One region of the Exilispira thermophila genome, then DNA from elsewhere that is predicted to be linked to it. Evidence: riboswitches for the same ligand, from Rfam matches in the RefSeq annotation. Region 1 holds a riboswitch; the other holds the start of a gene.
The links. A riboswitch is a leader RNA that binds a small molecule or an ion and turns the genes downstream of it on or off. The one in region 1 is predicted to bind cobalamin.
Positions count from the first base shown of each region.

Region 2: it holds a riboswitch for cobalamin, as region 1 does, so the genes downstream of both, ACZ5EC_RS06945 (ABC transporter substrate-binding protein) here and ACZ5EC_RS07400 (IS110 family RNA-guided transposase) in region 1, are expected to answer to the same signal.

Region 1 covers NZ_AP042476.1:1,751,226-1,756,424, forward strand. The annotation lists gene ACZ5EC_RS07395 (ABC transporter ATP-binding protein) at 1-830, opposite strand, end outside; cobalamin riboswitch at 1,116-1,337, shown strand; gene ACZ5EC_RS07400 (IS110 family RNA-guided transposase) at 1,754-2,827, shown strand; gene ACZ5EC_RS07405 (YbjQ family protein) at 2,911-3,234, shown strand; gene ACZ5EC_RS07410 (MBL fold metallo-hydrolase) at 3,231-4,136, opposite strand; gene ACZ5EC_RS07415 (HDOD domain-containing protein) at 4,136-5,005, opposite strand; gene ACZ5EC_RS07420 (hypothetical protein) at 5,142-5,199, opposite strand, start outside.
Region 2 covers NZ_AP042476.1:1,646,583-1,651,781, forward strand. The annotation lists gene ACZ5EC_RS06940 (SDR family NAD(P)-dependent oxidoreductase) at 23-901, opposite strand; cobalamin riboswitch at 1,151-1,315, shown strand; gene ACZ5EC_RS06945 (ABC transporter substrate-binding protein) at 1,459-2,388, shown strand; gene ACZ5EC_RS06950 (hypothetical protein) at 2,842-3,546, opposite strand; gene ACZ5EC_RS06955 (hypothetical protein) at 3,740-4,768, opposite strand.

The sequences.
Region 1 (5,199 bases):
TCTAAAAATGATTCAATATAGTTTGTATAAATTATATATTTATTTTCTATGTTAATAATTTTTTTTATTTCACTTTTAAAGTTAGTAAAAAATGAATCTAAAATTTGAAAATTTGATTTATTTAAAGAGCTTTTTGTAAATGAAATTGAAATTTTGTTTTCTATATTTGAATTTAAAATTAGATTGGTTGGTGTATCTTTTGCGATCACATTACCTTTATTTATTATAAGTACAATATCTGAAAGTTCTTCAGCTTCATCCATATAATGTGTTGTTAAGATAATTGTTTTTCCATTTTGTTTAAATTTTAGAATAATATCCCATAATTTTCTTCTTGAATTCGGATCAAGTCCAGTTGTTGGTTCATCAAGAAAAATAATTGATGGATCATTAATAACAGCTAATGCTATTTGTAATCTCTTGCTTTCTCCACCGGATAAATTTTTTATTAAAGTATTTTTTTTGTGTTCAAGGTCAACTAATTTTAATGCAGTTTTTGAATCAAACCCTTTATTATAAAATGATCTATAAAGATTGAGAATTTCTATAGGTTTAAGATTTTCCATTAATTGACCATCCTGTAATTGAACACCTATATTTTCCTTTACAAATTTAGAACCAATTTTATTTCCTAAGATAGATATTTGCCCTTCATCAAATTTTCTAATTCCCTCTAGGATTTCAACTGTAGTTGTTTTTCCAGCACCATTAGGTCCTACAATTGTGAAAATTGAACCTATAGGGACTTCAAATGAAATACCTTTTAATGCAATAAATTTATTATAAGATTTTTTGAGATTGTCTACTTTTATTGCAAGATTATTATTCATGATATTATCCTTTAAAAATTTTAAAAGAAGTTAGCAATTTTTAAGAAATGTAATTATTGTTAATTTTGGGTATACAAAAAAATCAACTAATTAATGCACTTTAAGTAATAAAGTACTTTGTAAATATGTCAAGGTTTTAATTTAAATTTTTTTATAAAATCTTAAAAATATAATTGAATTATAAATTTTAAATTCTATAATGTTAATACATGGTATTCTGGTGATTCATATAGATATATATTACCATTTATATTTTTTAGAAAACCCCTTTTTTATTACGGGTTTAATGTTCAAACTATATCTGGTTATAAAAATGTCTATATGAATTTAAAAGGGAATCAGGTTAAAATCCTGAGCTGTCCCCGCAGCCGTGAGTGGTAACGAAACTTCAAAAACCACTGGAATATAATATGTGATTTTGAATTTTATCAAAATTGCAAATATTCCGGGAAGGTGAAGGAGTAGATAGCCACAAGCCGGAAAACCTGCCAGAATATTTAGATGCTTCGGGGTAAAGTGGTGGGAAATCCAAAAAACTCTAATTTATTTGCAAAATCTTACTTTTTAGTTTTTAAAGTGAAAAACTAATCATTTATTAATTTCAAATTTTGTAATGATTAATATCTAAAAAAATAATTTCCCCCATTAACCCCCTAAAATATTTAGGAGATGTGATAAAAATCAATAGCAGGGGATAAAGAAACTGCTTTCAGGCAACGAAAATAAACCTGAAAGCAGATAGGCTTAGGTTCGACATTTAATTTGGTCAAAAAGACCGTTTAGGAGAATGAAGAGCCTACAGCCGAATCAACATAATAATCGGATTTTAACAATCCAGATTGAATAGGAGAATGGATTATTCTCTGTAATAAATATCGTAAAGAATCTGCTTTCAATTAAAAAAAAATAATTGGAGGAGGCAGATGAAACTATCAGTTGGAGTTGATTTACACAAGCATCAAATGACGGTATGTATAAAAAATTTAGAACAAAGGATTGCAGATATTAATTGGAAATTTTCTACAAAAAAAGAAGGATATATGGAATTTGTAAGATTGTTAAAGAAATTATCCCAACCAGAAGAAATTGAAATAGCAGTAGAATCTACAGGAAATACAAGATATTTCAAAAGAGAAATGGAAAATTATGGATTTAAAGTACATGTAGTAAATACCTTAAAGTTTAAAGTAATAAATGAATCAATAAACAAAACAGATAAACATGATGCAAGGACATTAGCAGAATTTTTATCAAAAGATATGATACCAGAAGTAAATTTATGTAAAGAAGATAGTAAAAATTTAAGAGATTTATTAAAGCATAGGTCAGTATTAAAAAAGACCAATGTAAGTTTAAAGAATCAAATACATGGAATAATGTTAGAAATGGGTATAGAAACAAAGAATGGACAGCTTAACACAAAAACAGGAAGGGTAAAAATTATAGAACAAATATCGGACCCAATAAAAAAAAGTATAGTATCAGGGATAATAAAAACAATAAATAGTATAGAAAGTTTAATATCAGAAATAGAGAAAGAGCTTTCAAAGATGACAGAAAAAGATGAAGCAGTAAGAATACTAAGGACAATACCAGGATGTGGATTGATAACTTCAATTACTTTAAGGGCTTACATAGATGACATAAATAAATTTAGTTCATATAAAAAGCTTTCTTCTTATTGTGGATTGGTACCATGGGTACAAAATTCAGCAGACAAAGAAAGATATGGGAATATAACTAAAAGAGGTTCACAAGAATTGAGAACAGCATTTGTACAGATGACAATGGGTATGATAAGGGTAAAAAGAGAAAGAGAAAATAGATATATGAAATCTTATAGAAATATGAAAAAAATAAAAGGAAGTGGAAAAGCAATAATAGCAACTTCAAGAAAGTTAAGTAAATTGGTATGGACATTATTAAAAAATGGTTGTGAATATGATCCAGTAAAATCAAATGATATATTGTTAAATAAAGATTATTCCGTTGCCTGAAAGCAATGATTTGAGGTTTTACCTCGTTTATATAAATTAGCAGATTTTTTGATATTTAATATTGATTTTTATAGGAGGGAAAAATGGTTTTAAGCACTTTAGAAAATTTAGCAGGATACAAAGTAAAGAAAATTCTGGGTGTAGTTTCTGGTAATACAGTTAGAACAAGACATCTTGGGCAGGATATTGCAGCTGGATTAAAAACAATAGTTGGCGGTGAAATTAAAGGATATTCTAATCTTTTAACTGATTCAAGGGAACAAGCTCTTGAAAGAATGACAAAAAATGCTGAAGAATTAGGTGCAAATGCTGTTTTAGGAATAAGATTTAATACCTCTCAAATAATGGCTGGAGCTGCTGAAATTTTAGCTTACGGTACAGCTTGTGTTGTTGAAAAAGAATTTTAAATTATAACTTCTTTTTTTTCAGTTGCAATATCTATCTTAAGTTTAGAGTTTTTTTTATCAATAATGTTTAAAAGCCAGCTTTTTATATAGTCTAATTGTTTATCTGTTCTTGAAGGATCATGATGATGGAAAATAAGCTTTTTAATGTCATAATTAAGACCAACTTTTAAAACCCACTCATAATATGAATGACCCCATCCTTTATATTTTGAATAATATTCTTTTTTTGTATATTGAGAATCATAAATAACCAGATCAGCTCCTGCTACAAAATTGTTCACTCTTTCATTTAAATTTTGTGTCATTTCTTCCGCTTCATTAAAAGCATCCCTATCTATACCTTCATCATCTTTATTGAAAAGATTTTGATATACTTCATGGTCATAACATGTAACAACAGTTTTATCTTTATATTTTATTTTATACCCAAGAGTTAATATGGGATGATTTAACAATATTGTATCTATTTCACAATCCATAATTTGATATTTTCCCTCTTTTAATTCATTATCATAGAAAGTAGCAGCTACTTCTGATGAATTAACAGGAAAATATTCATAAGTCATTTGTCCTGTAATAATATCCTTTAAACTTTTCCCTTTAATTGAAAATGGTCCCCAGAATGTCACTTTAGTTCCAGGAATGTAAATAGGGACAAAAAATGGTAACCCCATTATATGATCCCAATGAGTATGACTGATCAAAATATTTATATCAAAAGGTGGTTTGTAATTTTTTAAAAGATAATCTCCAAGATTTTTAATCCCTGTACCAGCATCAATTATTAAAAAAGTATTATTATCAAATTCTAATAGAATAGAGGTTGTATTACCCCCATATTTTTTTGTATTTATTCCAGGTGTTGGCAGGGAGCCTCTGGTTCCGAACATTGTTACTTTCATTAATCCTCCACAATCTTAAGAAAAATTTGAGCATCTTTAATTTTTGTCCTTATTTCATTCTGATTTTCTTCTAATAAATCTAAATCAATTTTATGTTTATCAGATAGATCATACATAAAATCAAGGTCATAATATTTATTACCAGAAAATCCAATTTCTAAATATTTTACAAACATATTAGACAATACAATGCTAATAAAAAAAAGATCTTTAGATTGTTTGATAAATTCTACATTATGATGATTTTTAATTATATTTTGTATCTCTTCACCGAAATTCCATTTTTCAGCTATCAATAAACCAACTTCATTATGATTAATTCCTAACATTTCCTGTTCAACTAAATATAATGGAATCTTCTTTACATCAGATTGATGAATAACTTTTAAATATTCTTCAGGAAAGGTCATATTAAGTAAAATTTTTCCAATATCATGTAAAAGTCCCCCAATAAAATAAGATTCTACCAATTTTTTATCTACTCTTTTGTGAATAGCAATTGTTTTAGCTGTTACTCCAACTGCAATAGAATGTTTCCAGTAACTATCTATATTTAAAGCTTTGAAATATTTATCAGAATTAAAATTTTTAAGAACAGAAGAGGAAAGGGCTAAATTTTTTACTGTATTTATCCCCAGCATAACTATAGCTTGAACTAAAGAAGTAATTTTATTAGGTAAAGAAAAATATGCTGAATTAACAAGTTTAATTACCTTTCCTGTTAATACTGGATCCAATGAAATAACTTTGTTTAACTCTGCAGCAGTTATATTCATCTTATTGGACAATTCAATAACCTTACTTGTAGAAACAGGTAATGAAGGTAAATATTCAAGATTTTTTTTAATTTTATTAATAATTTTTTCCATACAACCTCTTATAATTAATTACACCAAAATATATAATAAAGCATTTTGTACAAAAATAAAACATAAAAAGCCAGGAATTATCTTTTTAATTTTTAATTATACTTAAATTCTTATTATTACTATTTTTTTATTATAATTACTCTTTCGGTAAAATATCTATTTCTTCATTATTAGTATCTTCAATAACATTGTTA
Region 2 (5,199 bases), 100 kb from region 1:
TAAATATATTTTTTATTAAACTTTACATTCTTTTTTTTAATAATTTATTTAAAAAAGAATATGGAAATTTTTCTAATATCCCAGCAATAGATGACATATATCCAACTCTATAAACCAATTTTGGTTTTTTTTCTAATAACGCTTTACCTACTATTTCAGCAACTTCAACTGGATCTGTTCTTTTAACTTCAAATTTTTTTTGAAAATCCAGTTCTTTTTCTAATAATTTTTTATAAGTTTTTTCAACAGGATTATTTATTGATAATTTTTCTATAAAATTTTCAAGTTTAATATTAGCCTTATATGCTCCCTCCGTTTTGATTCCACCACACCTTACCATCGAAACAGGGATATCCCATTTTGATAGTTCCAGATCCAGAGTTCTAACAAGACAATTTACTCCAAAATCTGCAATATGTATGCTTGAAACAAAAGGTGTTGGAATAAGCCCTGGAGTAACTATCCATAATATTCTTCCTTTTGCTTTTCTTATAAGTGGAAGAAACATCTGTAATAATTTTATTGGTCCTACAATTCTAGTTTCCAGATCTTTATTAAAATCCAATACATTCATTAATTCAATAGGCGTTATTTCTCCACCACCAGCATTATTTATAATACTAAAAAGACCATCTATTTTTAATTTATCAAGCATCAGATTTATATTTTCATATAGAAGATTATAATGTTCTTTTTCATTAAAATCAAATGGATACAATGAAATTAGATTTTCTTTATTCATATCTTTAATTTTTGCATAGTCCTTCTCCTTTCTTACAGTAACTAAAACCTTAAATCCAAGATCAGACAAATATAATGCTGTTGCTCTTCCAATACCTGATGATCCACCAGTGATTAAAACAACTTTCTTTGTATTTTCACTTTGAAAATTATTATACATAACTGACCTCCTTTTTCTATTACCATCTGTCTTTCTCAACATACTTTATAACAGTATGATGTCAAGTTTTATTTTTAATATTTTTATGTCTTTTCTTATTTATTCTTTTTATTGTTATTTTCTTTTATTTACTATTTACTGTTAATACTGATATTATCTATCTGAAAGCATTCATGATTTTTTAAAAATCAGGAAAAATTATTTAAAATAATTTTATTTTATACTATTGACTTAAAAATATAATTTATTATTCTATTAATAATTATCAGCCAAGGGAAGCAGGTGAAAATCCTGCACTCTCAGAAGGAACTGTAATAGGTAAACGGTTTATAACAACCACTGTAGGGAAGCCTTATGGGAAGGGTTATAAACTTTTCCTTAAGTCAGGAGACCTGCTGATAATTAGCTATTATCCTTCTTCTGGTGGATATAGCAGGAAAATGCAATCTATGTACTTTCTTTTTTCAATTCTTTTTATCAACCAATAAAAGAAAGCAAAAATCTTTTAAAATTTTCCTGCAATCTACCAACTAAAAAAACATTAAAGGAGTTTTCTTATGAAAAAGGGATATCTTTTTAAATTTACTTTGTTTTTTGTATTATTCTTTTTTGTATTTTTATTTGCACATCCAGCTTTTGCAGGAAAACAGGGTGAGAATAATAATACTCCAGTCAAAACTGTTACAGACAGTTTAGGAAGAAAAATTGAATTGAAAAATTATAGTAAGATTGGTATTTTAAATCCAGCTGTAATTAAAACTCTTCACATGCTAAATTATGATTTTAATAATGTTGTTGGTGTTGATTCTTATTCCATATCAATTTATAAAAATTATTTAAAAAATGACACTAAAATTATAGGTGATTATAATGGACCTGATTTAGAAAAAATCATATCAAATGGAATTGACCTTTTAATAATTGATAAATCCTTCCCAGTTCAAAAATTAGCTGAAATTGAAAAAAATAATATCAACTATTTTGTTTATTCACCTGATACAATTGAATCTTTAAAAAATGATTTAAAAAATTTATCCTTATTATTTAGTTTATATAATAATTTTAAAACTCTTAAAAAGCAATATATTGACCAATATGAAAATAAAATTAAAAACCTAAAACTTCATATTACAGGTATATCTATAATCTGGTATGACAAGAATTTTATGTTATCAGGCTCGGATTCATTTATTGCTAATTTTTTTGAACTTGCAGGTATAAAATACTCCATAGAAGATAAAGGATGGCCTAAAATTTCTTTAGAAAAATTTATAGAACTTGATCCTGATTTTATTCTTGTTGCTTCTACATACATTAAAAAAGATTTATTTAATGATAACATATTTACTCACCTAAAAGCTAAAAAAACAGGAAATATAATTTTTATTACTCCAGAAATAGAAAATATGATTTTACAACCTTCTTTTGATACTTTTAAAGGATTCTTTGAAATATTCAGCAAAATAAAGGTTATGCAAAAAAATTAAAATAAATAAAATAATTAAAAAAGAGCTGTCTCTATTTAAGGGATAGCTCTTTTTGTAAAAATAAAATTGAAATTATTGAGATATTTAAAAAATAGAATAGATTCTATCATTATTAAAATTTTTCTCATTAGGTCAGTTATGAAATCAGTTTATTTAATACTTTTAGAACTTTTATAACAAAACTAATATTTTTTCTTTTTAGCCTTTGGCAACTGTAATCCAGTCAAGAAATTTTAATTAGGATATATTTATTAACTTAAATTAATTTAATTAAATACAATAATTTCAAATTTTATTATGAACTTCACTAACCACAGAATTTTTTTTCTTTAGCTCTCTTTAATTCTGCATCTTCTTTAGTTTTGAGACAACCTTTTTTTTGTAATAATAAATTTATCTCTAATTTAACAAGAAATATATCAATATTATTTTTATATATTTTATTTAATATAATTATTTTACTTCTTTGATTTCCTTTTCTTCAGTATGATTAATATTTTTTTCTTCCATAACATATTTTAATGGAAACTCAAAAATAAACTTATTAGAAGCCCTCATATTTTCATCCATAATATAAATGATTAAATAAACATTATCTATATTATTTTCAACTAACCATCTTTTTTTTATAAGAAATGTTTCATATTTTTCTAATTTTGAATTTCCATTTAATTTATATAGTTTTCTATTATCAGGAAAATAATCCTTCAACTTTTTGATAAATTGTTGAAAGTCAACATCACTAAAATTAAAAGATTCTTTTTTTACAAAATAATAATCTCTTATAATTTTATATCCTAGTGGTTTGATTGTAAATAAAATATTATTATTTTTATCCTTAAACGTTAAATATACTTTTGTATTATCAAAATAAAAAAATTTATCATTAAAATTGTTATCAATAGAAATTTTGAATGTTAACTGTAATAAATCATTTTTTTCAAAAGCAATAAATGGATTATTTCGCTTTTCAATCGAAAAAACACCTTTTAAATATTTTTGAGATAAATATGTTGCATTTAGTTTTAATTTAGAATTATTATTAATACTCTTCAAATCATAACTATATTTGGAATACATTTTATCTAAAGAACATGATACTAATGTTAATATTAATATAGCAATTATACTTGAAATAATAAATTTTTTATTTATCATATAGTTTCCCTTTTTTGGTATTCATTAACACATTTCTTTTTTTTAACAATAATCTTTTCATCTTAAATTTAAAATTTACAATTTTAAATTACAATAAAATTAATATCTTATTCTTATCAGAATAAAAAAGAGGTTGCCCTTATTTCAGGACAACCTCGAATATATACATTATTCTTAATTAAAATAATAAAAATTAAAATGATGTATATAAACCACTGAAAATAGTTATATTAGAACCAGTAGCAGTAGAACCATTTACTGCAGCATACAAATCCATACCAAATAAAATTTCAGGAACTTTAATACCTGCATCATAATCTAAAGTAACTGTACTAGCCTTTAGATCATCTGAAGCCAAACTTGCAAAAATTGATAAAGTATCTAAAGAAACAATTGCTCCAAAGTTTAAAGGAAACTTATCTCCAATATTATATGCAGCAGCAGTATCTGTTGTTACCTGAGCGAGAGTAGATCCAATGTAGAAAGAAGCTGGCCCTAAATTGTTTAAAAATAAATCAATAGCTAATCCCATTTCGTTAGCTGAATTATAATCAAAAGATACATCTAATTCTAACATATCCATAGGTGTAAATTTAACTGATGCTGAATTTTCCCAAGTTTTACCATTTAGTTCATATGAAAAATCATCAGTTACACTTAACATATCCATTGGAGTTAAAGAAAAACCAGCATAAATATTAAAATCACCTGCATCATAAGTAGTAGCTACTAATCCAGCTTGTCCAATCAATGGATATGAATTTGCATTATAAGCAGAAGAAAAAGCACTACCAAAATATGCTGTAGGTGCAAATGTACCAATACTATCAGTTCCACCATAAACAGTTACCATATCAGAATCATAATAAAATTTTAAAGTAGCATCAGTAAGTTTTAAATAAATGTTATCATTGAATATAATCTTTGCAAAAGGAGCACCAGAATTATTATCTACATACAACATCCCTTTTGTTAATGAAGTATCACCTGATAAAGCATAAGATCCTACACTAAAAGAAACATATGGGTCAAATACGTATGCTTTATTACTTGTTTCATATGCAAAACCAAGTCCAAGTTCTGCACTTGAAGTTCCAATTCCACCTTCTAAAACTTTAACTCTTGCATCTAAATCTTCTAAAGTAACGCCTTCAGCAAATAAAGGAGTTACGAAAGCTAATACCATTGCGAGTACTAACAAAACAGCGAGCAACTTTTTCATAAAGTATCCTCCTAAAAATTTTTAATTAATTTATCGTAAGCTTTTTTTTGCTTACGGTTAAAATATAAAAAGAAATTAATTGTTGTCAAGATATTTTTTTATTTTTTTTATATTTTTTTACAAAATTTAACACAAATAATTTTAATCAGTCATTCATATTAATTAACATGATTTTATAAATTACCTTTATTTCTTTATATTTTAATATATTTTCAACATTTTTTATTTACTATAATTACATTTATTTCAATTTATACTCTTTAATTGTTTTATATTATTTATATTTAAATTAAAAATTATTAAAAACTATTAAAAAATTAATTTATGTTGAATTTATTTAATTTTAAATTATTAATTTATTATGTTCAATATATTTTTAAAAGTTACTTTTAATAAAAAATCAATTTAAATTAGATTCTGCATTTTTTTAA